DNA from 2 places in the Chromobacterium phragmitis genome. Region 2 is predicted to be linked to the other one. Evidence: riboswitches for the same ligand, from Rfam matches in the RefSeq annotation. Region 2 holds a riboswitch; the other holds the start of a gene.
The links. Region 2 has a riboswitch for thiamine pyrophosphate ahead of DK842_RS00730 (thiamine ABC transporter substrate-binding protein). Riboswitches for the same ligand answer to the same signal wherever they lie in the genome.
Positions count from the first base shown of each region.

Region 1: linked by a shared signal. The riboswitch ahead of thiC (phosphomethylpyrimidine synthase ThiC) and the one ahead of DK842_RS00730 (thiamine ABC transporter substrate-binding protein) in region 2 are both predicted to bind thiamine pyrophosphate.

Region 1 is NZ_CP029495.1:1,716,148-1,731,179, reverse strand. It holds gene DK842_RS08190 (uracil-DNA glycosylase) at 1-634, opposite strand, end outside; gene DK842_RS08185 (rhodanese-like domain-containing protein) at 746-1,072, opposite strand; gene DK842_RS08180 (protein-L-isoaspartate O-methyltransferase family protein) at 1,075-1,734, opposite strand; TPP riboswitch at 2,058-2,205, shown strand; gene thiC (phosphomethylpyrimidine synthase ThiC) at 2,283-4,181, shown strand; gene DK842_RS08170 (sporulation protein) at 4,286-5,026, shown strand; gene DK842_RS08165 (DUF2789 domain-containing protein) at 5,120-5,359, shown strand; gene DK842_RS08160 (gamma-glutamylcyclotransferase family protein) at 5,433-5,768, opposite strand; gene DK842_RS08155 (M24 family metallopeptidase) at 5,779-6,462, opposite strand; gene DK842_RS08150 (FAD-binding oxidoreductase) at 6,496-7,542, opposite strand; gene DK842_RS24095 (hypothetical protein) at 7,678-7,809, opposite strand; partial or broken gene DK842_RS24240 (aminotransferase-like domain-containing protein) at 7,747-8,463, shown strand; gene DK842_RS24085 (aminotransferase class I/II-fold pyridoxal phosphate-dependent enzyme) at 8,540-9,115, shown strand; gene DK842_RS08130 (GGDEF domain-containing protein) at 9,188-10,336, shown strand; gene DK842_RS08125 (GGDEF domain-containing protein) at 10,333-11,460, opposite strand; gene DK842_RS08120 (PTS sugar transporter subunit IIA) at 11,528-12,097, opposite strand; gene DK842_RS08115 (hypothetical protein) at 12,195-12,500, opposite strand; gene DK842_RS08110 (EthD family reductase) at 12,657-13,016, shown strand; gene DK842_RS08105 (winged helix-turn-helix domain-containing protein) at 13,018-14,226, opposite strand; gene DK842_RS08100 (VOC family protein) at 14,356-14,727, shown strand; gene DK842_RS08095 (ester cyclase) at 14,893-15,032, shown strand, end outside.
Region 2 is NZ_CP029495.1:138,339-153,370, reverse strand. It holds gene DK842_RS00740 (DUF1501 domain-containing protein) at 1-164, opposite strand, end outside; gene DK842_RS00735 (DUF1800 domain-containing protein) at 175-1,620, opposite strand; TPP riboswitch at 1,745-1,839, shown strand; gene DK842_RS00730 (thiamine ABC transporter substrate-binding protein) at 1,890-2,906, shown strand; gene DK842_RS00725 (GNAT family N-acetyltransferase) at 2,973-3,524, shown strand; gene DK842_RS00720 (ABC transporter permease) at 3,521-5,086, shown strand; gene DK842_RS00715 (ABC transporter ATP-binding protein) at 5,061-6,020, shown strand; gene DK842_RS00710 (MarR family winged helix-turn-helix transcriptional regulator) at 6,010-6,537, opposite strand; gene DK842_RS00705 (VOC family protein) at 6,709-7,113, shown strand; gene DK842_RS00700 (helix-turn-helix transcriptional regulator) at 7,128-7,928, opposite strand; gene DK842_RS00695 (kinase inhibitor) at 7,928-8,473, opposite strand; gene yidD (membrane protein insertion efficiency factor YidD) at 8,630-9,016, shown strand; gene DK842_RS00685 (GNAT family N-acetyltransferase) at 9,017-9,514, opposite strand; gene DK842_RS00680 (LysR substrate-binding domain-containing protein) at 9,605-10,543, shown strand; gene DK842_RS00675 (serine hydrolase) at 10,585-11,454, opposite strand; gene uvrB (excinuclease ABC subunit UvrB) at 11,749-13,761, shown strand; gene DK842_RS00665 (hypothetical protein) at 13,828-15,032, opposite strand, start outside.

The DNA of each region.
Region 1 (15,032 bases), 1.6 Mb from region 2:
GGCGGCAGCCGTGGAAGCCTCGGCTGGCGGACAAGGGGGAAGGGTGGGCGGCGGTCAGCACTAGGTGGCGGCCGGCGTCGATGCGTTCGGCCTTGGTCTGCGCCCAATTGCCCCACAGCAGGAACACGCAGCCGGGGTTGTCGCGGTTGACTGCGTCGATCAGCGCGTCGCTGACGGCTTGCCAGCCCAGCTTGCCATGGCTGCCGGCCTTGTCGCGCTCGACGGTGAACACGCTGTTGAGCAGCAGCACGCCCTGCTGCGCCCAGTGGGTGAGATCGCCGCCGGCCGGCACGCCCAGGCCCAGATCGGCCGCCAGCTCCTTGTAAATGTTGCGCAGGGACGGCGGCACGCGGATGCCATCCGGCACCGAGAACGACAGGCCCATCGCCTCGCCGTCGCCATGGTAGGGGTCTTGGCCCAGGATCACCACCTTGACGTCGGCCGGCGAGGCAAAGCTCAGCGCGTTGAAGGCCTGCGGCGCCGGGGGAAACAGGGTTTTGCCGGTCTCGATCTGCTGGGCCAGCTGGCGGTCGATGTCGGCCAGGCGGGCGGCGATGGCGGGCTGTCGCAGCACGGCCTCCCAATCCGGGTGGACGCGGGCGAAGGCTGGGGCGAGGTAGTTCAGTGAAGGCATGTAGGGCTCTTTAGCGGCTGGCGGGCGGTTGAGGTGATTTGGAAAGCGCGCGGCGTGATTCGTTCCAAAGCAAAACACCGCCCGGGGGCGGTGTCGTGGGGCGCGGCGCGCTCAATAGCGGGCGACGGCCGGATCGACCTGGGTCGACCAGGCGTCGATGCCGCCTTGCAGATTGATCACGTCGTCGAAGCCGGCGTTCTGCAGGAACAGCGCCACTTGGGCGCTGCGCATGCCATGGTGGCAGATGGCGACGATGGTGGCGTCGTCCGGCAACTCGCTCATCCGGATGGGAATCAGGTTCATCGGGATGTGGACGCTACCGTCGATATGCGCGAGCTGGTATTCCCAGCCCTCGCGCACGTCCAGCAGCAGCGGACGCTTGGCCTGCGGATCAGCCAGCTGGGCGGCGAGGGCGGAGGCGGTGATTTCGCGCAGCATGATCAGAAGCTGAAGCGGGCCGGTTCGACGGCCTCGAACTTTTTCAGTCGCTCGACGCAGGTTTCGAACAGCGTGGTTTCGCGGAAGCTGGTGTCGGTTTCGCGGTCGATCAGCTTGCAAGCCATCACCGGCAGATCGCCGACCACCAGGATCAGGCGGCCGCCGACGGCCAGCTGGTCCTTCAGTTCCTGCGGCACGACGGGCAGGGAGCCGCCGACCACGATCACATCGTAAGGGCCTTGCTCCGGCAAGCCCAGCACGCCGTCGCCTTCCACCAGGGTGGCGTTGGCGATGCCCGCTTTCTTCAGGTTGGCCGCGGCGCGTTCCTTTTGCGCCGGGTCGATTTCCACGCTCACCACCTGCTTGCCCATCTTGGCCAGCAGCGCGGTCAGATAGCCGCTGCCGGTGCCGATTTCCAGGATCTTGTCGCTTGGCTGGATGGTGGCGTCCTGCACCAGTCGCGCTTCCATCTTGGGTTGCAGCATCTTGCTGCCGTTGGGCAGCGGCAGTTCGGTGTCGACGAAAGCCAACTGGCGTTGGCTGTCGGCGACGAAGTCCTCGCGTTTCACGTGAAACAGCAGATCCAGCACGTTGGTATCCAGAACATCCCACGGGCGAATCTGCTGCTCGACCATGTTGAAACGGGTTTTTTCGAAATCCATCAACTTAAACTCCGGAGGGCTGGGAGTCCGCTCCGCCCATGGAGGACAGCGTCGGCGGCAAGGACTCGTGTGATGACGATACAGTCTGCTGACAAAGTAAATTGGTGCGATTTTACAGGACCCGGCAGAGCCGGGCCTCTTCATATAAGCGCGTGAGTCCGCAGCCTGACCATTGAATCCCAATCGCTCCGCTGAGCGAATTGAAAATTCGCACGCATGCCGCCCTTTTAAACCTGCAAGGGCGCCTAGCCTTCACGAAGGCGAGAGGCTTTGTCAACAATCTAGATTGCTTGCGATTATCCCATATTTGCCTTACCTTCACACGGCATCGCTAGGGGTCCTGCGCCTGGCGTTCGGCGCGGATGGCTACCGAAGTGTAGGCGATGGCGGCGGATGACGGAGCGCGGGTGAGAAATACCCTTGGAACCTGACCCGGATAATACCGGCGTAGGGAAGCGTCACCTGCCCCCATGGCCACGCCATATCCGCAGCCGGCCTTGCCGGATCGCTCCTTGCGCCGTTTCATCGCTTTTGGAGACTCCCGCCCGATGAACGCGCCCGTGAACAAGCAAATGGTGGTGGACGCCGCCGCCATCCAGCCCTTGCCCAACTCCCGCAAGATTTATGTCGCCGGCAGCCGCCCGGACATTCAAGTGCCGATGCGCGAGATCCGCCAGGCCGACACGCCGACCCAGTTCGGCGGCGAACAGAACCCGCCCATCTACGTCTACGACACCAGCGGTCCGTACAGCGATCCGGCCGCGCGAATCGACATCCAGAGCGGCCTCGCGCCCTTGCGCGCCGGCTGGATCGCCGAGCGCGGCGACTGCGAGCAGCTGGCAGGCTTGTCCAGCGAATACGGCCGCGCCCGCGAGGCGGACCCCAAGCTCGCCGAGCTGCGCTTCAATCTGCAGCGCAAGCCGCGCCGCGCCAAGGCCGGCCGCAACGTCAGCCAGATGCACTATGCGCGCCAAGGCATCGTCACGCCGGAGATGGCGTTCGTCGCGATACGAGAAAACCTGAACCGCCGCGCCTATGTGGCCGCGCTGCAAGCCACCGGCAACCAGCGACTACTGGAGCTGATGACGCGCCAGCACAAGGGGCAGAGCTTCGGCGCCAATTTGCCGGAAGAGATCACGCCGGAATTCGTGCGCCAGGAAGTGGCCGCCGGCCGCGCCATCATCCCGGCCAATATCAATCACCCGGAATCCGAGCCCATGATCATAGGCCGCAACTTCCTGGTGAAAATAAACGGCAATATCGGCAATAGCGCGGTAACGTCTTCGATATCGGAAGAAGTGGATAAGATGACCTGGGGCATCCGCTGGGGCGCCGACACCATCATGGACCTGTCCACCGGTAAGAACATCCACGAAACCCGCGAGTGGATTCTGCGCAACAGCCCGGTGCCCATCGGCACCGTGCCGATTTACCAGGCGCTGGAAAAAGTGAATGGCAAGGCCGAGGACCTGACTTGGGAAATCTTCAAGGACACGCTGATCGAGCAGGCTGAGCAGGGCGTGGACTATTTCACCATCCACGCCGGCGTGCGCCTGGCCTACGTGCCGATGACCGCGGGCCGCATGACCGGCATCGTGTCGCGCGGCGGCTCCATCATGGCCAAGTGGTGCCTGGCGCACCACCAGGAGAATTTCCTCTACACCCACTTCGAGGACATCTGCGAAATCATGAAGGCCTACGACGTGGCCTTCAGCCTGGGCGACGGCCTGCGTTCGGGCAGCGCCTGGGACGCCAACGACGAGGCGCAGCTGGGCGAACTGAAAACGCTGGGCGAGCTGACCGAGATCGCCTGGAAGCACGATGTCCAAGTCATGATAGAAGGCCCCGGCCACGTGCCGATGCAGTTGATCAAGGAGAATATGGACAAGGAGCTGGAATGGTGCCGCGAAGCGCCGTTCTACACCCTGGGGCCGCTGACCACCGACATCGCGCCCGGCTACGACCACATCACTTCTGCCATCGGCGCCGCGCAGATCGGCTGGTACGGCACCGCCATGCTGTGCTACGTGACGCAGAAGGAGCACCTGGGCCTGCCGAACAAGAACGACGTCAAAGAGGGCATCATCACCTACAAGCTGGCGGCGCACGCGGCCGACCTGGCCAAGGGCCATCCCGGCGCGCAGATCCGCGACAACGCGCTGTCCAAGGCGCGCTTCGAATTCCGTTGGGAAGACCAGTTCAACCTGGGCCTGGACCCGGACAAGGCGCGCGACTTCCACGATGAAACGCTGCCCAAGGATAGCGCCAAGGTGGCGCATTTCTGCAGCATGTGCGGCCCGCACTTCTGCAGCATGAAGATCACCCAGGACGTGCGCGAGTACGCGGCCAGCCAAGGCATAGGCGAGCAGGACGCGCTGCGGCAGGGCATGCGGGAAAAATCCATCGAGTTCGTCAAAGGCGGCGGCAAACTGTATGACAAAGTGTAGGTGATGAGCGTTTTTTGGTATTTCACGGGATTTGATTGGCATAAGATGACGACGGGCCGGTCTGTCGCCGGCTCGCCTTCACTCGGATTGCCAAGAACAAAATCATGTTGAAATCACTTTTTGCGGCCGCCGGCATCGGCGGCGCCACCGTGGACACCCGTCTGATCAACCCACGGCTGCGGCCGGGCGAGATTCTGCGCGGCGAGGTCGTGGTCAAGGGCGGTAGCGTGGACCAGGACATTTCCAAGATCGAACTGCTGCTGCTGACCGAAACGGAATGCGAGCGGGAGGGGCGGGAAACGCGCGAAACCGCGTGGCTGGCCGGGCTGCCGATCAGCGGGCCCTGCCGGATTCCCGCCGGCTGCGAGTGGCGGCTGCCATTCCAGCTGCCGCTGCCGGCCGAAACTCCGGTCAATCATCACCCCGCGTTGCGCGACGAGCCGCCAGTGTGGATCCATACCGATCTGGCGCTGGGCATGGCGCGCGACGCGGCCGACAACGATAGGCTGCAAGTTCAGCCCACGCCGCAGATGGAAGCGATCCTGCGCGCTTTTTCGCGGCTGGGGTGGGAGCTGCACCGCGCCGACGTGGAGGCCGGCACCGTCCGCGCCGGCGAGGCGGCGAGCACGCTGGGCTGCTACCAGGAGTTCGAATTGCGGCCGCGCGACGCCGGTTGGAACTGGAACGAGATCGAGCTCACCTTCATTCCCGACGGCTACGGCGCCATCCATGTGCTGATCGAAATCGACGCCGGAGACGACGATCATTACCTGAGCCTGCGGATGGAACCGGATTGGGAAGACGCGGATTGGACCGCCGAACTGCGGGTCAGGCTGGGGCTGTGAGCGCGGCGTCGGCCAGAGAGTCCGCTTTGGCCGCTGACAGGAGCGGCGGCGGGGGTCTAGCATGATGGGGTAAACCAGCCAAGGGAGTCAGCGATGGACACCAGCAGCCATTTATTGCCCGGCCTGTTCCGCCAGCTGGGCTTGCCGGACGAGCCGGCAGCCATCCGCGCCTTCATCGCCAGCCATCCGCTGCCGCCGCGGGTGGCCTTGGCCGAAGCCGCGTTCTGGACGCCGGCCCAGGCCGCTTTCCTGCGCCAGGCGCTGGAGTGCGACGCCGAATGGAGCGAGGCGGCGGATGAGCTGGCGGTGTTGCTGCAGCAAGGCGAAGCCTAGCGGCTGTGGATAAAATCGAAAACGGGCGGAGGCTTGTGGATAAACCGCCTCCCGCCGTTTTCCGCGCCCGCGCCTATTCGGCGGCGACGTAAACCCAGGCGAGCCCGCCGCTGTCTAGCGCCGCTTCCACGCGCCGGTAGTCGGCCACCTCGTAGCGGTCGGCCTGGGCTAGCTCCGCGTCGCTGAGTTCGAACACGACGCCGTCCACCTGGTCTTGCGGCGCGCCGCCGCGGCGGAGAATGGGGTGATGGGCCTTGCCGCTGGCGCTCAGCACTGCCGGGTCATGGATTGCCACGCTTTCCAGGCGAAAGCCGGCCAGCCGCGCCGGCTGGCCGTTCAAGCGCCGGCCGAAGGTGGCCAATTGCACGTTTTCCTGTCGCAGCGTGCCGTAGGAGAACAGTCTGGGCATGTCGGTCTTCTCATTCAAAGTGGCTGTCGTCCAGCAGCATGTCCTCGAAAAAGGCGCCATAGGGCTTGGACGGATGGCGGATGTGGATTTCCAGCACCCATAGCGATTCGCTGGGCGCGTGGTCAAAGTCGGCCAGCGCGCCGTTGTGCAGCGCGGCGTGCGGGAAGTCGGCCAGCCGGTGGCCGGACAGGTCCAGGTTCAATTCCCAGCCGCGGCGGCGGGCGCAATCTTCTGCGTAGCGGTACAGCGCCTGTCCGCTGGCGCCTTGCCGCAGCCAATGGCTTCTGACTTCGTGGAAAATGGCGCGCGCGTCGGCCGCGCAGCGGGCGCGCTCCGGGTCTGTTCCGGTGACGAAAGTGTCGCCGCCGTCGCCTTCCCATTGTTGCCATACCGGACCGATGTCGATGAAGAAGATGTCGTCCTCGCCCAGCGCCACGCCGGGGTCGGATGGCGCGCCGAATGTCTTCAGCGTATTCGGGCCGAAGCGGACGTAGACGTCGTGCCAGCCGCGCAGCATGCCGGCGTCGGCCAGCGTGTCGCGCGCCATTTCGACCGCGTCCTCTTCCTGCATGCCGGGACGGATGTTGGCGGCGATGCCGCGCACGGCGTCCAGCGTGCGGCGGCGAACGCCAAGCATGGCTTCGCGGTCGTAGGCTGCGCCCACGGCTTCTTGCGGCAGACAGGTTTTTTGCATGTGGCTCTCCTTGCGTGGTTTCAGGGTTTTGTTTCAGGGGCGGATGCCGGCCTGCAGGCCGTTCAGCCCCGGGTGCAGCGTGATCTGGCAGGCCAGCCGGTGTCGCGGATGGGGCGCGTCCAGCGCGGCCAGCAGCCGCTGTTCCCGCCGCGCCGGCTCGGGCAGTCGCTCCAGCCAATCGGGGGAGATGGCGACGCGGCAGGCGCCGCAGGCGGCCTGGCCGCCGCATACCGGCAGCACCAGCCCGGCGGCGGCCAGCGCGTCGGCCAGGCGGCTGCCGGCGGTGGCGGGCAGCGCCAGCCATTGGCCATCCTCGCGCCGCCAGCGGATGGCGAGCGTTTCCGCGCCGCTCGCCGCGATAGGCTGGGCCGGGGCGAAGGCGTCGGCGTGGAAGCGAGCCTCGGGCAAGCCGCAGCTCTCGGTCAGCAGCCGGCGCGCTTCGTCCACCATCGCCGGCGCGCCGCAGGCGTAGACCCTGGCGCGGGAGAGATCGGGATGTCGGTCGGCGGCGGCATGCTGCACCCGGCCGCGCTCGCCTACCCAGTCCGCCGGCGCGGCGGCCAACACTGGGATGAAGCGCAGGGTCGGCCGGCGCGCGGCGAGCGCGGCGAGCTCCTTCTCCAGATACAACGCTTCCGGTCGGTCCGCGCCCCAGTACAGGTCTATCTCCGGCCAGTCGCCGCCGCCGGCGTCTAACTCGGCCAGCATCGCGTACAGGGGCGCGATGCCGGTGCCGGTGGCCAGCATCAGCACCCGCTCTTCGGGCGCCGGCGGCTGCCATACGCAGTCGCCGTAGGGGCCGGTCAGCCGCAGTCGCTGGCCCGGCAGCGCCTCGCGGCGCAGCCATTCCGAACAGCGGCCGCCGTCGCGCAGCCGGATCTGCGCCTCCAGGCCGCCGTCGGCGCGCGGCGCGCAAGCCAGCGAGTAGCTGCGCTCGGCGCCGTCGGGCAGGCGCAGGCTGAAGAACTGGCCCGCCCGGATCGGCATGCCGCGTCCGTCGTCGGCGCGCAGACTCAGCCGCAGCGCTTGCGGCCCCAGCGGCTGGATGTCCGATACGGTGTAAAAATAATGGTCGCTCATTTGGCCCTCCCGTCTTGGCCCGTGATGCGGATGGACTTATGCTAGCCAGGCTCTGGACCGGTAAAAACATCCAGTTTTTATAAATTGACCGGTCCAGATGGAAGGAAGAGCGGCATGCTTCGTCCCTGGCCCTTGTTATTGAATGTGGCGCGAGGCGGCGCCCTGCCCCTGCATCTGCAGATCGCCCAGCAAATCGCCGATGCCATCCAGCGCGGTCGGCTGGCGCCGGCCAGCGCCTTGCCCGGTAGCCGAGAACTGGCGGTGCAACTTGAGGTGAACCGCAAGACGGTGGTGCAGGCCTACGAGGAGCTGGCGGCGCAAGGCTGGGTCAGTTGCGAAGGACGGCGCGGCACCTTCGTCGCCGCTTCATTGCCGCCTCCGCTGCGCGAGGCCGCGGGCGGGCCGCTGCCGCCGGCCGGCAACGCCGCAGGCGAGGACGCGGCGGAGGATGTGATCGATTTTTCCGAGAACGTGCCCGATTCGCGGCTGATTCCCTTCGACGTGCTGGGCCGCGCCTACCGCCGCGCGCTGGTGGCCACCGCCCGCTCCGGCAGGCTGTCGTACGGAGATCCGCGCGGCGAGGCCCGCTTGCGGCGCGCCTTGCTGGACATGCTGGCGATGGAGCGGGGGCTGAGCGCCGGGCTGGACGATATCTGCCTGACCCGCGGCAGCATCATGGGCATCTACCTGGCCGGCAAGGCCTTGCTCCGTCCCGGCGACGCGGTGGCGCTGGACCGGCTCAGCTATCCGTCGGCGCGCGCGGCCTTCCGTTCCCAGGGGGCGTCGTGCCTGGACGTGGATATGGACGATTACGGCATGCGGCCCGACGCGCTGGCGGCGCTGTGCCGCCGCCACGCGGTAAAGGCGGTGTATTTGACGCCGCATCACCAGTTTCCGACCACGGTGATGATGCCGGCCGAGCGGCGGCTGCAGTTGCTGGCGCTGGCCGAGCGCTACGACTTCCGCATCATCGAGGACGACTGCGACCACGAATTCCATTTCACCCATCGGCCGATGCCGCCGCTGGCCACGCTGCCCGGCGGCCGGCGGCCGGCGCGTGGTCTATGTCGGCTCGCTGTCCAAGGTGCTGGCGCCCGGGTTGCGCGTCGGCTATCTGGTGGCGGACGCGGAGCTGACGGCGCGCTGCGTGGAGCAGATCCTGCTGATCGACCGCCAGGGCAATCCGGTGACCGAACTGGCGGTGGAGGAGCTGATGGGCAGCGGCGAACTGAAGCGCCACCTGCGCCGCGCCTGGCGAACCTACCTGCGGCGGCGGGAGGCGTTGATCGAGGCCTTGCGCGCCGAGTTGGCGGGTTTGGCCGAATTCGACCTGCCGGCCGGCGGCCTCGCCATCTGGCTGCGTCTGGACCCGCGCCTGGACATGGACAGACTGGTTGCCGACGCGCGGCGGCACGGGCTCAAGATCCTGCCCGGCAGCCACTTCACCGGCGACGGCGCGGCGGTGCACGGCATCCGGCTGTGCTACGCCGACCTGGAAGAGGCGCGGCTGCGGCAGGGCGTGGCGAGACTGGCGCGGGCCTTGCTTGGACAAGCGGCTGACTGGAAGGCCTGATTCCGGCTAAGGGCATTGAATATCAGCCCGATGGCATATAGCTTTAAGGGATACCGTGCTCTGGGGAGCGGGATGAAACAGACCGATCAGACCCTGTTGGAACAGCTGCGCATCACCGATTTCGAAATCGAGCAACGCAAGCAGCTGTTCGCGCTGGAGCCGCGGGACGAATTGCTGCTGCGCGCCGCCGGCGCCTTGGTGGAGTCGCATCTGGACGAGCTGGTCGCCCGCTTTTACGAGCTGCAGACCAGCACCCCGGAAATCGCGCTGCTGATCGGCGACGCCGATACGCTGCAGCGGCTGCGCAATGCCCAGCGCCGCTACGTGATAGACCTGTTCAGCGGCGTCTACGATCTGGAGTACGTAAACAACCGCTTGCGCATCGGCCTGGTGCACAAGCGCATCGGCGTCGAGCCCAAGTTGTACCTGGCGGCGGTGCAGACGCTGAAGACGCTGCTGTCCAATCTGATCAGCGAGCTGATTCCGGACATCGAGGTCAGGCGCCACACGTTGCTTGCGGTGGACAAGCTGGTGATGTTCGATGTGGCGCTGGTGTTCGAAACCTATATCCGCAGCCTGGTGGCCGAAATCGAGACCTCCCGCAACAAGTCCGAGCAGTACGCCCGCTCGCTGGAGGAAAAGGTGGCGGTGCGCACCCGCCAGCTGGAAGAACTGTCGCGCACTGACCCGCTGACCGGACTGCTCAACCGCCGCTATCTGGACGAAACGCTGACCCGGGTGCTGCGCAGCGCGCAGCGGCGCAACGAGACGGTGACGCTGGTGTATCTGGACGTCGACCATTTCAAGCTGATCAACGACAGCCTGGGCCATCAGTGCGGCGACGAAATCCTGCGCAGCCTGGGCGAAATCATCAACCGCATCACGCGGGTGGAGGATGGCTGCTTCCGCTACGGCGGCGACGAGTTCTGCATCGTGCTGCCCAATTGCGACCAGAAGCAGGCGGAGGAAACCTTCGTCGAACGGCTGCGCGCGGAGCTGGCGGGTCTGCAGCCGGACATCAGCCTGAGCGTGGGTAGCGTCGAAACCGGGCCGGAGGAGTTCCTGTCGCCCGAGTCGCTGGTGGGAATGGCCGACCAGCGCATGTACGAGATGAAGCAGCGCAATCGGCTGCGCGAGGGCCGCCAGGCGGGGGCGGGCAAGGCGGAAGAGAATGGACTGGGCGAGGATGAGGGGGAGGCGGCGCCGGCGGCCGGACGTTAAAGCCGGCGCACCTGTCCGCGGCCTGCCTGCTTGGCCTGGTACAACGCCTGGTCCGCTTTTTGTTGCGCGTCGGCGAAATCCTGCTGCCGGCAGCGCCATTCATGGACGCCTGCGGAAAAGGCGGCGCGCAGCTCCGGATGGCCGGGCAGCGGCGTTTGCGCGCGGAATGCCCGCAGCAGCCTCTCCGCCGCCTGAGCGCCGTCGTCTGCATCGGCATCCGGCATCAGCAAGCAGAACTCCTCGCCGCCGTAGCGGATCAGCATGTCGTTTTCGCGTATGCCTTGCCGCAACAGCTCGGCCAGCGTCTGCAGCACCGCGTCGCCGGCCGGATGGCCGTAGCGGTCGTTGATCAGCTTGAAATGGTCGATGTCCAGCATCACCACGCACACCCGCTCCACCGACGCCTCCAGCGTGCGCAGCCAGTACTGCAGCGCGCGGCGATTGCCGGCGCCGGTCAGCGGGTCCAGGTTGGCCGCGTCTTCCAGCCGGTTGTGCTGGCGCTGCAGCACGATGTTGAGAAAACCCACCGAGCCGCAGATCTGCGCCGCCGCGGCGAAGGTCAGCGCCAGCTGGTGCTGGCGGTCCAGGTAGTCGATGCTGTCGGGCAGGCCCTGCGCGCGGAGCAGGAAATCGCCGGCGTCGCGCCAGACGAACAGCAGCGCGCCCAGCAGGAACAGCAGTGCGGTGGGGCTGAAGCGGTTATGGCTGACCAGCCGCTCGGCGCGCTGGTACAGCCAAGCCGCCGCCAGGTAGAGAAGCGGGATCTCGGCGCTTTCCAGCACCGACATCAGCGGGCGGTAGGGCAGCAGCTTGTCCAGCAGCGAGAGGGCGCCCACGGCCAGCCACAGCCAGTGCGGCGGCTTGAGCCCGGTGACGCGGGCGATGATGGTCAGCTGCAGCGCGATGCCGGCGTTGCTCATGGCGCTGCCCAGCGCCAGGCGCACCATCTCGCCTTTGCCGGGTTCGACAAAGCCTTCCACCAGCATGCCGGCGGCCAGCAGCAGCGAGGCCTGCAGCCAGCGGCGCCGGGCCCGGATCAGGTCGGAGCGCACGCTGTGCTGCCAGGTGATGAGGCCGATGCTGGCGATGGCCAGCGACACCATGATCAGAAGGGAATTGGACATGCGAGCCTGTCGCGGGGAGATGAAGCCATCGCTTCATCCTAGCAAAGGCGTTTTCGCGCTGTCACGCTCAGAAGCGGGCGGTCACCTTGCGGCGGACGCTGAAATCGGGGCGCAGGCTGGCTTCGGCGTCGAGGAAGTAACGGTTGCTGTCCAGCAAAAAATGGGGATCGTTGCCGGGCTCGGGATCGGACCAGCGCTGGAACAGCCTATCCACCTGCTCCGGGCTGCGGCAGGCTTGCAGATCGGCGCGGAAAGGACGTTCGCCGAAGATGCGCGCGATTTCGGCCAGCAGTTTCAGATGGCAGGCGCGGGCATCGCGCGGCAGCAGCAGCGCCAGCAGCCGGCTGACAGGCTCGCCGTCCGGAGCGTGGAAATCCAGGCTCCGCCGCAAGCCGATGAACAGCGCGCGGACTTCGGCCAGGCCCTCGATGCGGGCATGCGGCAAGGCCAGGCCGTGGCCCAGCGCGGTGCTGCCGGTTTGTTCGCGCTGCCGCAACGCGGCGCGCAGCGACGGCGCGCTCAACGCGTGGCGTTGGCCCAGTTGGCGGGCGATGAATTCGAACAATTCGCGTTCGTCCGCCAGGTCCACGTCCAGCAGGATATCGCCGCGGCGGCAGATGTCGGCCAGGGTTTGCATGGTCTTTCTCCTGTTTGGGGATGCAGGCTCATGCTAGGCCGACGAGGCTAAACGGAAGCTAAAGATGCGGCCGGCGGGCGTCAAAATGCCGTCAATGCTATTGGTCGGCGTCCTTGGGCGGCTGGATCGCGCCCTTGATCGCCGAGGCCTGCTCCTTCAGCTTGTCCACCTGCTCCTTCAGTTCCGGATTGAGCAGAGTGGCGGCGGCGCCCACCTGTTTGGCGGCGCCCAAGGCGGCGCTGGCTTGTTCCTTCAATTGGCCCAGCGGCGCGCTGGCGGTATCCACGCCCTGGTGCACGCTGCCGATGGCGGCGGAGGCGGCTTGTTGCAGCTGGGCGGTTTGTTGCTGGTTGCAGCCAGCGAGCAGCAAGGCGCTGCTGGCGGCGATCATCATGGTGCGCATGGCGGGGTCCTTTGGTGGCGATGTTGCTACAGAGCGGCCGCGGCGCAGCAAGTTCCGCCCAACTGGCGCAAGGGCGGGCCTTCGATGTTGATGACATTGGCAATCTTGGTGTTTGGAGGTAAGTTGTGGTTTCCCCTCACCGCCACGGAGTCCGCGATGATCACCGTCAGCGTCACCTATCCCCAGCGTCCCGGCGCGCATTTCGACTTTGATTATTATCTACGCCAGCACATGCCCATGGTGCAGCAGCTGCTGGGCCATGCGCTGAAAGGCGTGCGGGTGGACCGCGGCCTGTCCGGCGCCGAGGCCGGCAGCACGCCGGGCTTCGTCGCGCAGGCGACGCTGCTGTGCGACTCGGTGCAAACCTTCCAGCAGGCTTTCGGCCCGGTGGCCGCGCGCATCATGGGCGATGTTCCCAACTACACCGACATCCAGCCGCTCTTCCAGTACAGCGAGGTCGCGCTTTGCGACGAGCGCCAGCCGGGCGTCAGCGGCTGGTACGCCAACGCGCAGTAGCTCAGGCGAGGATGCGCGCGGCCAGGTCGCCCGGGGCCTGGCTTATCGCCAGGCGGCCGGTTCCATGCCAGGCGGCCAGCCGCCGCAGCGCCGAGGACAGGTCGTCCGCCAGCCGCTGGCTGACGCGCACGCCGGGCTCCAGGTGCAGCGATTTGACCTCGAACACGCCCTGCGCGCGGTGGGCCTTCGCGTCCAGCCGGCCCGCGAGCTTGCCGCGGTTCAGTATCGGCAGAGTGAAATAGCCATACTTGCGCTTGGGCGCCGGGGTGTAGCACTCGATCTTGTAATCGAAGCCGAACAGTTCCAGCGCGCGTTTGCGGTCCCATACCAGCGGATCGAACGGCGACAGGATGGCGGTATTGCCGCTGCTTAGCTTGCCGGCGGCCGCCAGCTCCAGTTCGGCGGCCAGGCTGGCGTGGACGAAAGCGTCGTGGCTCCAGCCCTCCACTTTCACCGGGATCAGCTCGCCCTGGTCGGCCAGGCCGCGCAGCATCTCGCCGTAGGGCGCGCGCTTGAGCCGGTAGTAGTCGGCCACCCATGCCGGCTTGGCCAGTCCCAGCGCGCGGCAGCTGTTGCGCACTTGCTCCAGCCGGACGTCTTCGGGAGCGGGCAGGTCGCGCGCGTCGTCCCAGTCCGGCAACACGCGCTCGGCCAGGTCGTAGACGCGCTGGAAGGCGCGCCGCTCTTTCACCATCAGCCGGCCCAGCGTGAACAGTGTTTCCAGGTGGCGCTTTTCCGGTTTCCAGTCCCACCAGCCATTGCCTTTACCGTGTTTGCGTTCGAAATCGGCCGAGCGCGCCGGGCCGCGTTCGCGGATGCGCTCGATGATGGCTTCGACCTCGGCGCGGTGCTGTTCATACCAGCGCTGAGAGAACTTCCAACCCATCCCCTCTGCGTTCAGCATCCGGTGGCGCAGCAGGCGATAGTCCTCCACTGGCACGAAGCAGGCCTCGTGCGCCCAGTATTCGAACAGCGCGCCTTCGGCCAGCAGCTGGTCCAGCCAGGCCGGGTCGTAGTGGCCGATGCGGCTGTACAACACCAGGTAGGGGCTGCGCGCCACTACGCTGATGGTGTCGATCTGCAGCAGCGCCATGCGTCTGACGGCGGCCAGCGCGTCGGCCTTGGACGCCTTGCGGCGCGGCGCGCTCAGCAGGCCCTGGGCGGCTAGTTGCAGGTGGCGGGCTTGCTGCAGCGAAAGATGGAAAGTCATGGCCAGGGAAGGAAAAGATGGAATGAAGACTATACCAGCGGCAAGCGTTCGCATGGAATGCCGCGAGCATGACAAGGCCGCGCGCTTGTGGCAGTGTGGACAGCCCGTTCGTTCAATCCGGAGCTGGCCATGATCAGCCATATCGACCACATCGTCCTGACCGTGCGCGACATCGAGGCGGCTGCGGCTTTTTACCAGCGCGCTTTGAAGCTGGAGGCGGTGACTTTCGGCAACGGCCGCCGCGCGCTGCGTTTCGGCAACCAGAAGATCAATCTGCAGATCCTGGGCCAGGAGACGCGCAACCACGCGACGATAGGCTGCGGCGATTTGTGCCTGATCGCTTCCGTGCCGTTGCCTGAGGTGATCCAACATCTCAAGCGCGAGGGCGTGGCCATCGTCGAAGGTCCCATTACCCGCAGCGGCGCGATGGGCTCCATCACCTCGGTGTATTTCAACGATCCGGACGGGAATTTGGTGGAGGTCAGCAGCTACAGTTTTTGACTTTCCCGGAGATGGGCCGCCATGATGTCGAATAGCTTGAACACTGTCTTTTTTATGTTATTGAAATGAGTTGGCGCTTGTCGTTTAATTCAACGTCATTGCCGGGTGGCCGGCGATTCAACCTGACGCCGGACGAGTGCCGGCGCCAATACCCAGGGCGATCTCATGGATAGCAGCAAGGCAGTGATTCAACGCTTCAACCGCGAGGTGATAGAAAACGGAGACATGGCGGCGTTCGCCGAGCTGGTGGCGCCCGACTTCGTCAACCATTCGGCGCCGCCCGGCGTATCGCCGGGGCCGGACGG
Region 2 (15,032 bases):
CCGTAGGGAACCACGGTGTTGAGGCCGTCGTTGCCGCCCTTCAGCTCCACCAGCACCAACAGGCGCTTGTAGCCGGCGGGCGCCAGCGCCCAAGACAGATTGGGCAGCACGGTCAGCATCAGGCCGGCGCCGGCCGCTTTCAGGAATTCGCGTCGTTTGAACATGGCGGGCTCCTCATTCCACCTGATAGGCCGGGTCCAGCAGCAGTTGGGCGATGGCCTTGGCGCCGCTGGCGTTCGGCGGCAAGGGGTTGGCCGGCGGCACGGCCAGCAGCAGCCGCGCGGCGTCGGCGGCGGTGCGGACGCCGTAGACGGCGGCCCATTCATCAGGTTGCAGCTTCATCGAGTTCAGCCTGTTGCCGACGAAGCGGCGGATGCGCGCCTCGCGGCCGGCCATTTCGTTCAGGCTGCCGTCGGCCTGGGCGTAGGCGTCGCGCGCCGGCGCGGCGTCGCGGGCGATGCGGTCCAGAAACTGTTTGCGGGTGAGCAGGGTGGAACTGTTGATCCAGGCCTCGCCGCCGGGCCAGCCCTTGACGTTGGGCGGCGCGAACACGTCCTGGCCCAGCTGGCGGTTCAGGCCGGCGATCACTCGCCAGTCCGGCGGATTGAGATCGAAAGTCACCAGCGTGCCTATGGTCAGCTCCACCGGCGATTTGACCAATTGGCCCTGGCTGCGCCAGAACTGCGGCGTCAACAGCAGCGCGCGCATCAAGGGCTTCAACTGGTAATGGCTGCGGCGGAAGTCGGCGGCCAGCTTGTTGACCGTGGCGGCGTCGGGCGTCGGCGACACGAAGTTGCGCCACAGCTTGTTGGTGACGAACACCGCGGTGCTGGGCTGTTGCAGCAACAGGTCGATCACGTCGTCGCCGTTGAAGTCGCCGCGCTGGCCGAAGATGACTTTCTCGCCGGCGTCGCGCAGCCGCGGGCGGACGATGAACTGGTCGTCGCGGTCCAGGCCCCAGCCGGTGAAGGCGCGGGCCGCCTCGCGGATGTCCTGCTCGCTGTAGTGGCCTTCGCCCAGCGTGAACAGTTCCATCACCTCGCGGGCGAAGTTTTCGTTGGGCTGGTCCTTGCGGTTATTGGCGGTATCCAGGTAGCGCATCATCGCCGGATCGCGCGCCACGGCATGCAAGAGCTGGCCGAAGTCGCCCAGCGCGTAGTGGCGCAGCAGCAGGTTCTGCTGGTACATCATCTGTGGCGAGCGCACCTTGTCCAGCGCCGACACGAAATGGTTGTGCCAGAACAGGGTCATCTTCTCGGTCAGCGGCGACGGGGTGTCGCGCATTTCGGCCAGCCACCAGCTGCGCAATTCGACCACGTGCTGGTTGCGCTCCTGCTGCAGCGCTTTTTTCTGTTCCTCGGTGAGGCCGGGTTGACCGGGGCGCTCGAACGGCTCGTTGGCCCAGCCCGGCGGCGGCGTCGCCGCCTGGGTGCGCGCGCCGGCCAGTATCTTGTCCACCGCCGCCTCGCGGCTGAGCGGCGCGAGCCCCTCGATCTGCGCAGGATTGGCGCCGAAGCCGGTGCGCGTCAGCAGGTGGCGGGCGCCGTCCGCGCCGATGCCGGCCAGCGAGCATAGCGGCAGGCCGAGCAGGGCGGAAGCGAGCAGTATTCTTTTGATCATGGGTTCACCGCGGCAATCCGTTTGCATAAGCGATTGATTGTGAGCATAGAGGGCAGTCTTCGCTCCGGTATTAAGCGGACCAGCCAGAGTGTTAAGTTGTTTGCGCATCTGGGCTATACTGTCGCCCTGTCACCGGGGGTGCCCTGCAAACGGGCTGAGAAACACCCTGAGAACCTGATCTGGATCATGCCAGCGGAGGGAGCGTGATGAAGCGGAACCTCGTCCGCCTTGCCTGCTTGCTCCGTGGCCGTACCGCGCGGAGATTGTCTATGAAGCTGTTCCCCAAACTCGTCGTCGTCGCTTTGAGCCTGGCCGGCCTATCCGCCCAGGCCGCCGAATTGCGCGTGCTCGCGCACAGTTCGTTCAGCGTCGACAAGCCGCTGCTCGCCGCGTTTGAAAAGCAGGCCGGCGCCAAGGTGTCCATCATCAAGGCCGGCGACGCCGGCGAGATGGTCAACAAGCTGATCCTGACTAAGGGCAGCCCGATCGCCGATGTGGTGTTTGGCCTCGACAACAGCCTGATCGGCAAGGCCGAGCAAGCCGGCGCGCTGGCGCCGCTGCCGGCGGAGCTGGCGAAGGGCGGCAAGGTGAGCCTGCCGGGCGCGGCCGCCGTCGATTACGGCTATGTGACGCTGAACTACGACAAGGCCTGGTTCGCCAAGAACAAGCTGCCGCTGCCCAAGACCCTGAACGACCTGGCGCTGCCCGCCTACAAGAACCTGCTGGTGGTGGAAAATCCGGCCACTTCCAGCCCGGGCCTGGCTTTCCTGTCCGCCACCATCCATGCCTTGGGCGAGGACAAGGCCTTCGCCTTGTGGGGCAAGCTGCGCGACAACGGCCTGAAAGTGAGCAAGGGCTGGACCGAGGCCTACTACACCGACTTCTCCAAGAACGGCGGCAGCCGGCCCATCGTGGTCAGCTACGCCGCCAGCCCGGCGGCCGAGGTGTTCTACAGCAAGGACAAGCCGGCCGACGCGCCGACTGCCAATCTGCTGCTGCCGGGCTCGGTGTTCCGCCAGGTGGAGGGCGCGGCGCTGGTCAAGGGCGGCAAGGAGCCCAAGCTCGCCCGGCAGTTCATCGCCTTCCTGCGCTCGGACGCGGTGCAGAAGGACATTCCGACGCGGATGTGGATGTACCCGGCGATGGACAACATCCCGTTGGACCCGGTCTACAAGCACGCCGAGCAACCGGCCGCGCACGACACCCCCGACAGCGCGACGCTGGCCGCCAAGCAGCGCGGCTGGGTCGGCCGCTGGACGCGGGTGGTGCTGAAGTCAGGACAGTGATCCGGCGATGACTTGCCCGGTTTCGCCTCTGTTATGATCCGGGCAAGTTCACCTGGAAGCTCATTCATGATCGATGACATCGCCAGCCCCCGCCTGATCCTGCGCCATCTGGACGCGGATTTTCTCGAATCCTGCCTATGCGGCGACATCGACGCCGCCGCGGCGCGGCTGGGCTGCCGCCCGGCCAACGGCTGGATGGAGGAGACGGCGCTGATGGAAATGCGGCTGGCCGACATGGCGGCGGAGCCCGCTTACGCGCCGTGGTCGGTGCGGGCCTTGCTGCGCCGCGACGATCTGGCCATGGTCGGTCACATCAACTTCCACACGCGGCCCGGCCATCCTTATTTGAACGGCTACGGCGACGTGGAGCTCGGCTACGCGGTCTATCCCGCATTCCGCCGCCAGGGCTATGCCCGCGAGGCCTTGCTGGCGATGGCCGGCTGGGCCGCGCAAAGCGGCGGCGTGGCGAAGCTGGTGTTGTCGATCGAACCCGGCAATCTGCCGTCGCAGGCGCTGGCCGCCCAGCTTGGCTTCGCCAAGGTGGGCCAAGTGCGCGACGACGACGGTTGCGAAGACGTGCTGACGGCTGATTGGCCGTTGCCTGGAGCTTTTGTTTGAAGCCATCCGCCGTGCCCCGGCTGATCCTGGCCGGACTCCCGCTGTCCTTTCTCTTTTTGCTGGCCGTCGCGCCGCTGGCCCGATTGTTGGCCGAAGGCGGCCTGCAGTTCAACCCCGCCTTGCTGGCCGATGACTACCTGCGCTGGCGGCTGTTGTGGTCGCTGATCCAGGCCGCGGCCAGCTGCCTGCTGTGTCTGGCTCTGGGCGTGCCGCTGGCCTGGGTGCTGGCCCGTTACCGCTTTGCCGGCCGCGCGCTGCTGCTGCGGCTGCTGATGCTGCCCTTCGTGATGCCGACGCTGGTGGCGGCGATGGGCGTGCTGGCGCTGTTCGGGCCGCGCGGCGTGTTCGGCGTCGATCTGCAGGACACGCCGTGGCTGCTGCTGTACGGCAATCTGTTCTTCAATCTGCCGCTGGTGGTGCGCGCCGGCTGCGACGGCTTTTCCCTAGTGCCGGCCAGCCGGCTGGCCGCCGCGCGCACGCTGGGGGCCACACGCTGGCGGGCATTCTGGCGGGTGGAGTGGCCGGCGGCGCTGCCGTGGCTGCTGTCCAGCCTGTGTCTGGTGTTCCTGTACTGCTTCTCCGGCCTGGGCTTGGCGCTGGTGCTGGGCGGCCAGCGCTACGCGACGCTGGAGGTGGAGATCTACACCCTGGTCGCTTACGAGCTGAATCTGGCCGACGCCGGCGCGCTGGCCTTGCTGGTGCTGCTGACGTGCGGCGGCATCGCCGCCGTCTACGCCGCCCTGGCGCGCCGGCTGGCCACGGCGGCCAAGGTGGAGCCCTTGCCCTTGCGCGCGGCGGAAAGCGTGGGGGAGAGGATGGCGCTGGGCGCCGCGCTGTCCATGCTGCTGCTGTGCAGCGGTTTGCCGCTGTTGGCGGTGCTGTGGCGCGGTTTGGGCGCGGAGTCGTCCTGGCTGGCGCTATGGGATGAGGAAAGCCGGCTGGCCTTGTGGAACAGCGCCCGTTTCACCGGCATGACCGTATTGGCCGCCGGCGCGTTGGGCCTCGCCCATGCGCTGGCCTGCGGGCGCAGCCTGGCGTTGCGCGCTTCCATCTTCCTGCCTTTCGTCGCTTCGCCGGTGTGCGTGGCCTTCGGCCTGCTGCTGTTGTATCCGCAATGGAGCGGGGCGCTGGGCTTGCTGATGGCGGCCTACGCGTTGCTGGCTTATCCGCTGGTGGCCAAGGCGGCGTTGGCGTCGCTGGACGGCCAGCCGCCGCACTGGCGGGCCGCCGCCCGCAGCTTGGGCGCCGGTCCGTGGCGGACTTTCCGCCGGGTCACCTGGCCGCTGCTGCAGCCGGCGCTGCGGCGCGGGCTGGCTTTCGCCGCCGCCACCGCGGTCGGGGAGTTCGCCGTCACGCTGTTTTTGTCGCGGCCGGAGTGGCTGACGCTGACCACGCTGATTTACCAGCGGCTGGGGCGTCCCGGCCAAGCGAACGCCGACGCGGCGATGCAGCTCTCCTGCGTGCTGATGTTGCTGGCGCTCATTGTTTTCTGGATCATCGAAACCGCCGGCGGCGCCGGCCCGGAGGAGAGCGGCCATGCTGACGCTGCGAAACCTGAGTAAGCGCTTCGGCGAACGCGTGGTGGCTGACGACGTGTCGCTGGAATTGCCGGCTGGCGAGACCTTGGCTCTGCTGGGGCCGTCCGGTTGCGGCAAGAGCACGCTGCTGAAAATGATCGCCGGCCTGGAACGGCCGGACGGCGGCGCGCTGGCCTTCGACGGCGAGGATTTGTCCCGGGTGCCGCCGGAGCGGCGAGGCTTCGCGTTGATGTTCCAGGACTTCGCGCTGTTTCCGCATCTGGACGCGCTGGGCAATGTGATGTTCGGCTTGATCGAACAGGGCGTCTCCAGGCGCGACGCGGCTAAACGCGCGCAGGCGATGCTGGCCCGCGTGGGCCTGGCCGAGCACGGCGCGCGCAAGGTGTGGACGCTGTCCGGCGGCGAGCAGCAGCGGGTGGCGTTGGCGCGGGCGCTGGTGACGCGGCCCAGGCTGCTGTTGCTGGACGAGCCGTTCTCCAGCCTGGACGCCGATCTGCGCCGCCTGCTGCAGCGCGAATTCCGCGCGCTGCTGCGGGAGGCGGGCATTCCGGCCATCATCGTCACCCACGACCGCGACGAGGCGTTCGCGCTGGCGGACCGGGTGGCGGTGTTCAAGGACGGCAGGCTGCTGCAATGCGCCGCGCCGCGGCAATTGCTGGCCGCGCCGGCCGATGCCTGGTTGGCGCGCTTCATCGGTTTCGACAACGTGCTGGAGCATGCGGCGGTGCCGCCGGGGGCGATTTTGCTGGGCGACGATCAGCCGCCGGCGCGCATCGTCGAACTGACGCCGCTGGCGGACGGCCTGCGGATGAGGGTGGAGGCCCAGGCCGGCCCGCTGGCGCTGATGCTGTCGGCGCGGGAGGCCGAGTGGCAGGGGGACGCGCTGTTCGTCGGCGGAACGCTGGGCGTCGGCGTCGACGAATCACGCTTGCTGCGCTTTTCCTCGCTCAGTTCTTGACCTGTCCCCACACCTTGGCCAGCAGGCGCAGCAATTGCTGCCGCTCCTGAGCGTCCAGGTGCTCGGTGAGCCCGGCGCAGGCGCGCCAGAAATCCGGCAGCGCCTGCTCCAGCAGCGAGCGGGCTTCCGGCGTCAGGCTCAGCTGCAGGCTGCGGCGATCCGCGGGGTGGGGGTGGCGGGCGATCAACCGGCGCTTTTCCAGCCAGTCCAGCAGGCCGGTGGCCGACGCGCGGGTGATGCCGAAATAATCGGCGATGCTGGACGGCGTCGGCGGCTCCGCGCCCAGCCTGCCGTCTTCGAACAGGCGGAACAGCAGCAGCACGTGCAGCTTGTTTTCCGAAATGCCCAGCGGCGACAGGTGTTGGTTCAGGCGCAGCAGCACATCGTCGCCCAGCCACAGCAGCAAGAGGCCCGCGGCGGCGGCGTCCTGCGGCGTGCCGGCGTCGGCGGTGTCCGCCATCAGTTGCAGATGGGGCGCCATCGCGGCGCTGGCGTCTTGCGGGTGTCGTGCGTCCATGAGGATTCGCCTGGCTGGGTTGTGGCTATGTGATGGGCCGCGATGATGCTAGCTGAAAAGACGCGGCGAGTCGAACTCCGTTCCCGCATATTTTATTAGTTTAACTAATTATATGTTTGTCGTATTATGTGGCGCCGGCATGCGCCGGCTTCACATGGAAAAGGAACGGAGATGGCTATCGAAGTGCAGGCTTTGCATCATGTCGGCTTCAGCGTGCCCAAGCATCAGGTGGAGGCGTTGCAAGCTTTTTATGGCCAGTTGTTCGGTCTGGAGGCGGATCCGTCGCGCTGGCGCATCCCCGGTGTGCCCGGCTGCTTCCTCGATCTGCCGGGCGCCACCCAGCTGCACATCATGGGCAATGACGGCGTGTCGCCGTACGCGCAGGGCGAGGGGCAAGACCCGGTGAGCAACCATGTCGCGCTGACGGTGGCCAGCCTGGAGCAGGCGGCGGCGGAACTGAAGGAGAGAGGCATCGCCTTCTTCAGCCAGCGCAGCGTGGCGGCGGACAGGCTGGAGCAGCTGTTCGTCCGGGACCCGGCGGGCAATTTGCTGGAGCTGAGGCAAGGCGCCGACTGAGCCGCGCGCGGATGTCAGAGCGTCCGCCGCAGTTCGCTGGGCGTCAGGCCGTAGCGTTGGCGAAAGCGGGCGGAAAAGCGGGAGGCTGACGCGTAGCCGCTAGCCTCGGCGATGCGGGCAATGGGCAGCAGGCCCGCTTGCACCTGCTGCAGCGCATGTCCCATGCGCACCTCTTCCAGCACGCGTTGAAAACCGCAGCCTTCTGCGGCCAGCCTGCGGCGCAGCGTGGACGCGCCCAGGTTGAGCCGGCGGGCTACGGCTTCCACGCGCCATTCGGCGGAGGGGTCCAGCGCCAGCAATTGCCGTAGGCGTTGCGCCAGTTCCGGCGCTGCCGGACGCAGCAGCGGGCCGACGGCGCCGTCCAGCGCCAGGGCCAGCAGCGCGCCTTCCGCGTGATGTTCGCGGATTTCCGGCGGCGCCTGCTCGCGCAGGCTGTCGGTAAGCAGACGCCAGGCGGCGGCTAGCCGCGCGCCCATGGCGGGGCATAGCTCAAGCCCCGGGCGCTGGCGCAGCAGCAAGGGGCCGTGCCGTTGGCGGAAGCGGTCCAGCAAAGCCTGCGGCAGGCTGACCATGTCGGCCAGATAGCCGTCTGCTCCCGGCAGGTTGGCGATGTCGAGCTCCAGTCCCGCCGGCAGCAGAATCAGTTGTTCCGCCCCGGCCGACATGTCCCGCTCGCCCAGCCAGATCCGCTTGCGTCCGCTGCGGACATGGCACAGCGTCGCCGTGAATATCGGCACCCGGCGGATCCGTTGCGGCAGCCGGGCCCGGACTTCGCCAGCCTCGACACGGCTTTCGCGGTGGGCGATTTCGGACATCAGCGGCCGTAGGTGGCGGTGATCCGGGCCGTGCCCAGCGCGTTGGCGTTCAGCATGTAGCCCACCAGCGCGCCGCTGGCGTTGGCGTCCAGCGGCAGCTTGTCGGTCTTCAGCGCCCATACCGTGAATTGATAGCGGTGGGGCTTGTCGCCGACCGGCGGGCAGGCCCCGCCGAAGCCGGCCTCGCCGAAGTCGGTCCGCCCTTGAGCCGCGCCTTCCGGCAGCTTGCCGGCTTGTCCGCCGGCGCCTTCCGGCAGCGAGCCGACATTGGCCGGAATATTGACCACGGTCCAGTGCCACCAGCCGCTGCCGGTGGGCGCGTCCGGGTCGTAGACGGTGACGGCGAAGCTTTTGGTGCCGGCCGGCGCGCCGCTCCACGATAGCTGCGGCGAGACGTTGCCGCCTTCGCAGCCGAAGCCGCGGTAGACCTGTTTCAGGCTCAGCGGCTTGCCGTCGGCGATGCTGGAACTGGACAGCTTGAAGGCGTCGGCATGGGCGGCCAGGGGCAGGGCGAGCAGGCTGGCGATCATCAAGGCGGTGCGCATATCGGTTCTCCTGTGGCTAGGTTGTGGGCACATCTTAAGTGCCGGCGCGCGGCTCGGCTGTGCCGAAACGCTCGTTGGCGGCGCGGGCGCGCTCGCCGTCGACTTTAGCAGCGCGGCTGCGGAATGGGTATGATGCCCGCGCAGGGAGGAGAACATATGTTGAAACGGCTGGCGTTGAGCCTGATCCGGGTGTACCAGCGGCATTTGTCGCCGCGCAAGGGCTTTGGCTGCGCCTACCGCGGCGCGACCGGGCGGTCGGGGTGTTCCGGGCTGGCGTACCGGGCGATACGACGTTATGGCGCGTGGCGCGGCTGCAGGATCGCGCGCGCGCGTCTGCTGCGTTGCTCGGCCGCGGCCAATATGCCGGCGGCTCGGCGGCGGCAGGCTGGCTATTGCGATCCGCCATGCGGTCCGGACTGCCTGAGCCTGGAAAGTTGCGATGGGTGCTGGGGAGAGGCGGCCTGCCGCTCCGGAGAATGCCTGGCGCATATTTGGCCGGACTGGCGGCGGAGCCGCCGCCGGGAGCGGGAGGCCGGCGATTGATCAAGCGGTGACCGCGTTCTCGCCGTAAGCGAAGCGGCGCAAGCCGTCGCCGGCCAAGCGGTAGCGTATCCATTCCGCCTGCGGCTTGGCGCCTATCGATTCATAAAAATCTATCGCGGGCTGGTTCCAGTCCAGCACGCTCCATTCGAAACGGCCGCAGTCCCGTTCGCAGGCCAGACGCGCCAGGTGCTTGAGCAGGGCCTTGCCTGCGCCCGCGCCCCGCCTTTCCGGCGTTACGTAAAGATCTTCCAGATACAGACCGTTCTTGCCCAGCCAGGTGGAGTAACTGAAGAAATAGACGGCGAAGCCTGCCAGTTGGCCGTCTACTCTGCACATCAGCGCCTGGGCCTTGGCGGCAGAGCCGAACAGCGTGGCCTCGATGTCGGCGACGCCGGCTTTCACTTCGTGCTCGGCCCGCTCGTAGATGGCCAGTTCGGTGATGAAGCGGTGAATCTCGGCGGCGTCCTGCGGCTGGGCCGGCGTGATGGAAATCTGCATGCGTCGTGTTCCCTGAATAGTTGAAATGTCAGTTTCGGACATCTTAGTGCACGCATTAGAATGAAAACAGTGCATTGTTTTCAGTGAAATATGAAAATTATTCATCCAAATCTGCGCGGCCTGGATCTGAATCTGCTATTGCTGCTGGAGGCCTTGTACCGCACTCGCTCGGTGAGGGACGCCGCCGACAGCCTCGCGATCAGCCCGTCCGCTTGCAGCCACGCGCTGTCGCGGCTGCGGGAGGCGCTGAGCGACGAGCTGTTCATCCGGGTGGGCGGCCGGATGCGCCCCACGCCGCGGGCGGAGCAGCTGGCGCCGGTGGTGGAGGCGGCGTTGGCGCTGTTGTCAGATGGCTTGCGGCGCGGGGCCGGTTTCGATCCGGCCAGCAGCGAGCGGCAATTCGTGCTGGCCGCCACCGACTACACCGCTTTCGCCGTGCTGCCGGGCTTTCTGAGCCGGATGCAGGCGCTGGCGCCGCGGCTCAGCTTCCGGGTGGTGCAGGCGGAGCGCAAAGTGCCGCTGGACGAACTGTTGGCAGGGAGCATCGATTTCGCGCTCGGCTATTCGGAAGAGGGCGGCGCGCAGTCGGGCGACGTCGAGGAGTTCGATTGGCCGGAGGAGGAGTATGTGGCGATCGCCAGCCGCGGCCACCCGCGCATCGGGGACCACCTGAGTCTGGAGGGCTACCTGGCGGAGCGGCACGCGGTAGTGACGCCGTGGAACGAGCCGCGCGGCGTGGTGGACCAAGTGCTGGAGCGCATGGGCCTGGCGCGCGAGGTGGCGCTGCAACTGCCTTCGGTGCTGGCGGCGCCTTTCATCATCGGCGGCGGCGAGTGGGTCATGACGCTGCCGCGGCGGGCCGCGCTGCGCATGGCGGAGGCGGCGGATGTGCGGCTGTATCCGCCGCCGTTCTCTGTCCCGCCATATCGCTTGAAGCTGTACCGCCATCGCCGGCATGCCGGATCGGCCGCGCACGACTGGGTGTGGACGCAGTTGACGGGTTGCGGGCTGAGCGGCGACGCGGCATGAAAAAAGGCCGGCATGGCCGGCCTGGATGGGTTTTTTCTGCGCTATCCGGCCAGCCAGCTGCCGGGGTGGGATTCCAGCCAGAGCTTGATATTCTTGGCGTCGTTGACGCGGGCGGAACTGGCGCCGGCGTCCAGCAGCACGAAGATCAGCGGCTGCGAGCCGACAGTGGCCTGCAACACCATGCAGCGGCCGGCTTCCTGGATGTAGCCTGTCTTCTGCACCGCGATGTCCCAGTCGCCTTCGCGCACCAGCGCGTTGCTGTTCTTGTATTGCAGCACGCGGTTGCGCACCGAGACGATCTGGTGGCGCTCGGTGGTGGTGAATTCGCGGATCAGCGGGTATTTCTGCGCGGCCTGCACCATCCTGGCCAGATCGGCGGCGGTCGAGGTGTTGCGCACGTCGAGGCCGGTGGGGTCGTGGAAGATGGTTTCCGTCATGCCCAGGCTGCGGGCCTTGTGGTTCATCCGCTCGATGAAGATGGAGGTGCCGCCGGGGAAGGTGGTGCGCGCCAGCGTGGCCGCCGCGCGGTTTTCCGACGACATCAGCGCCAGCAGCAGCATTTCCTGGCGGCTGAGCGTGGTGCCGACCGCCAGCCGCGAGGTGGTGTGCTTGACCCGGTCGATCTCGGCGTCTGACACCGTGACGTCCTGATCCAGCGGCACGCCGGAATCCAGCATCACCATCGCGGTCATCAGCTTGGTGATGGAGGCGATGGGCATGCGCTGGTGGGCGTTCTTTTCGTAGAGAGTTTCGCCGGTCAGGCCGTTGAGTATCAGGGCCGAGTGCGAGTTGAGCCTGGGAATGGTGTAGCCCGCCATTTCGCTGGCCACCAACACGCCTTGAGGCGAAGCCGCCAGCACCGGCATGGCCAGCGCCGCCGATACCAGCAGGCTTGCGATTTTCTTGATCATGCGTCACTCCATTGTGCGCTTATTTTTGGAGGGAACCGGACAGCATCGTCATGGCATCGTCCCGCAAAATCGGTCAAGATGTTGACATCATTTGCTGTAGACACCCGTTGCGTCCTGTTTGCATTTTAAACAATGTCACTGCTCTGTGTAGAGCAAAAAAACGGTGTTCCACAAGGGAAAAATGCGCGAAATCGCCGGTATCCGGCGGCGGGGAGCAAACGGCGGCGCGCAAGATGGTGAGGTCGGGCGGATATGGGCGTAAAATCAATCTTTTCGCCATCGCCCGGACCCGCCATGCTGCTTACTTTCCCCGACAGTCCGTTCCAGCTGAACCAGCCTTTCCCGCCGGCCGGCGACCAGCCGTCCGCCATCGAGAAGCTGGTGGAGGGCTTGTCCGACGGCCTGTCCTACCAGACGCTGCTGGGCGTGACCGGCTCCGGCAAGACCTACACCATGGCCAACGTCATCGCCCAGACGGGACGGCCGGCCATCATCATGGCGCACAACAAGACGCTGGCGGCGCAGCTGTACAGCGAGATGCGCGAGTTCTTCCCGCATAATGCGGTGGAGTATTTCGTCTCTTACTACGATTACTACCAGCCGGAAGCCTACGTCCCCAGCCGCGACCTGTTCATCGAGAAAGACTCCAGCATCAACGAGCACATCGAGCAGATGCGCTTGTCGGCCACCAAGTCGATATTGGAGCGTCCCGACTGCATCATCGTGGCGACGGTGTCGGCGATTTACGGCATCGGCGATCCGTCCGACTACCACCAGATGATTCTGCATCTGAAGGAAGGTGAAACCACGCCGCAGCGCGACATCATCAGCCGCCTCACCACCATGCAGTACAGCCGCAACGACATGGACTTCGGCCGCGGCACCTTCCGCGTGCGCGGCGACGTGATCGACATCTACCCGGCGGAAAGCAGCGACACCGCGCTGCGCGTCAGTTTGTTCGACGACGAAGTGGAAACGCTGACCCTGTTCGACCCGCTCACCGGCACGACCAAGCAACGCGTCGGCCGCTTCACCGTGTTCCCGTCCAGCCACTACGTGACGCCGCGCGACACCGTGCTGCGCGCCTGCGAAGAAATCAAGGACGAGCTGCGCCGCCGCATCGAGTGGTATCAGAAAGAGGGCAAGCTGGTGGAGGCGCAGCGCATCGAGCAGCGCACCCGCTTCGACCTGGAAATGCTGTACGAGATGGGCTTTTGCAAGGGCATCGAAAACTACTCGCGCCACTTTTCCGGACGCGGCCCTGGCGATCCGCCGCCGACGCTGATCGACTATCTGCCCAAGAACGCGCTGATGTTCATCGACGAGAGCCACGTCACCGTGCCGCAGGTGGGCGCGATGTACAAGGGCGACGCCGCGCGCAAGGCGAATCTGGTGGAGTACGGCTTCCGCCTGCCGTCCGCCGCAGACAACCGGCCGCTGAAATTCCACGAGTTCGAGCAATTGATGCCGCAGACCGTGTTCGTGTCGGCCACGCCGGCAGTGTATGAGAAGGAGCACGCCGGCCAGGTGGTGGAGCAAGTGGTGCGGCCGACCGGCCTGGTGGACCCGCAGATCGAGATCCGTCCGGTGGCGACTCAGGTGGACGATCTGCTGTCCGAAATCCGCGACCGCATGGCGCGCGGCGAGCGGGTGCTGGTCACCACGCTGACCAAGCGCATGGCCGAGCAACTTGCCGATTACTACACCGAGCACGGCATCAAGGTGCGCTATCTGCACAGCGACATCGATACCGTCGAGCGGGTGGAGATCATCCGCGACCTGCGCCTGGGCATGTTTGACGTGCTGATCGGCATCAACCTGCTGCGCGAAGGCCTGGACATTCCCGAAGTGAGCCTGGTGGCGATCCTGGATGCCGATAAAGAAGGTTTCCTGCGCAGCGAGCGCAGCCTGATCCAGACCATAGGCCGCGCGGCGCGGAACCTGCGCGGCAAGGCGCTGCTGTACGCCGACCGCATCACCGACTCCATGAAGAAGGCGATGGACGAGACCGAGCGCCGCCGCGCCAAGCAGATGGCGTTCAACGCCGAGCACGGCATCACGCCCAAGGGCGTGGAGAAGAAGATCAAGGACATCATCGACGGCGTCTACAGCGTCGAGGCGGAGCGCAAGAAGCTGGTGGACGAGGCCGCGGTGGCGATGATGGACGAAAAGACGCTGGCCAAGGAGATCAAGCGGCTGGAGAAGGACATGCTGGAGGCGGCGCGCAATCTGGAGTTCGAACGGGCCGCGCGCATCCGCGACGAATTGAAGCAACTGAAGGAAAAGGCCTGGCTCAACGATTTGTGAGCGCTTGCCTCGCGTCTGTCTTCCCAGCCCGCGCCGATATCCGCGCGGGCTTTTGTTTTGCGCGGCTCAGCCGTGCTCCAGCAATTCCGGCGGCAGCATGGCGAGTTCGGCGCGGAAGAAACTGCGCTCGCCGCGCCGCAATTGCGGCAGCAATTGCTGAAGCTGATGCGCATGGGCGCAGGCCTGGCGGCTGAGTCCGTGCTCCCAGGCCTCGAACCACAGCGCCTCCAGCAGCAAGTTGGCCAGTTGCAGCGGCGTTAGCGGCAGCCGCCCTTGGTCGTGTTCCTCTAAGGTCGCCTCCGCTGCGCCAGCCCAGCTGCGGTAACCCTTGGCGGCGGAAAAGGGGCTGGGCGAAAGCGCCAGCGCGTCGCGCAGCGCCTGCGGCGGAAACGGTCGCGCGGCCTGGAAGGCGGCCAGCGGCGGGCGCTTGCGCTGCGGACAATCGCCGCGGGCGATGCGCAGCAGGAAGACGACGTTCCAGGCTGAACCGTTGCCGACGCCGAAACGGTCGCAAATCCACTCGGATAAACCCAGCCAGCGCATGGCCAGGCTTTGCATGTCCGCCGCGGCCAGCGCGCGCTTGGGATCGGTCAGGCCTTGTTTCCAGAACAGCCACAGGCACCAGCCCAGATTGGCCGCCACGTGCTGGGCGGCGTCGATGGAGTCGGCTTCGTAGGCGGCTTCCAGCGCCTCGGCCAGGTCCCGCAGCGCGGCTGCCGCGCGCGCCGGGTTCTGCCCGGCGATGGCGGCCTGCTTGTGCAGCAGTGCGCCCAGATTCAGGCACTCGAAGCGGACCCGCGGGTTGTAGCGATAGACAGGTTGCAACTCGCCTGGGCCGCTTAACTGGGCGAGGCAGGCTTCGGCGCCATCGGTTTCTCCGCGCGCGTAATGGTCCCAGGCGCGGGCGACGCAGGCCATCGCGGCGAAGGTGGGCTGGGCGGTTTCGAAGCGGCGGCCGTCCAGCACCCGGCCTAATTTTTTCAAGGCCAGCCGGCTGTCGTCGAATTGCGCGCTGCGGCGCCAGGCCAGGCATTCCTTGGTCAAGGCCAACGCGTGCTGGAAGTCGTCGCGCGCGTCCAGGCTGGCGGCGTGGAAGGAGGCGGCCACCTGGGGGCCGGCTAGCCGGCCCATGCCGTCGCGCTCGTCGCGGATGGCCTGGCTGAGCCGGCTCCAATAGTCCAGCCCGCGCGTCAGCGCGTCCATCTGGGCGATGGCGTCCGGCGCGCAAGGAGGCTCGGCCTCCAGGCCCAGAAACCGCTCCAGTTGCCAGC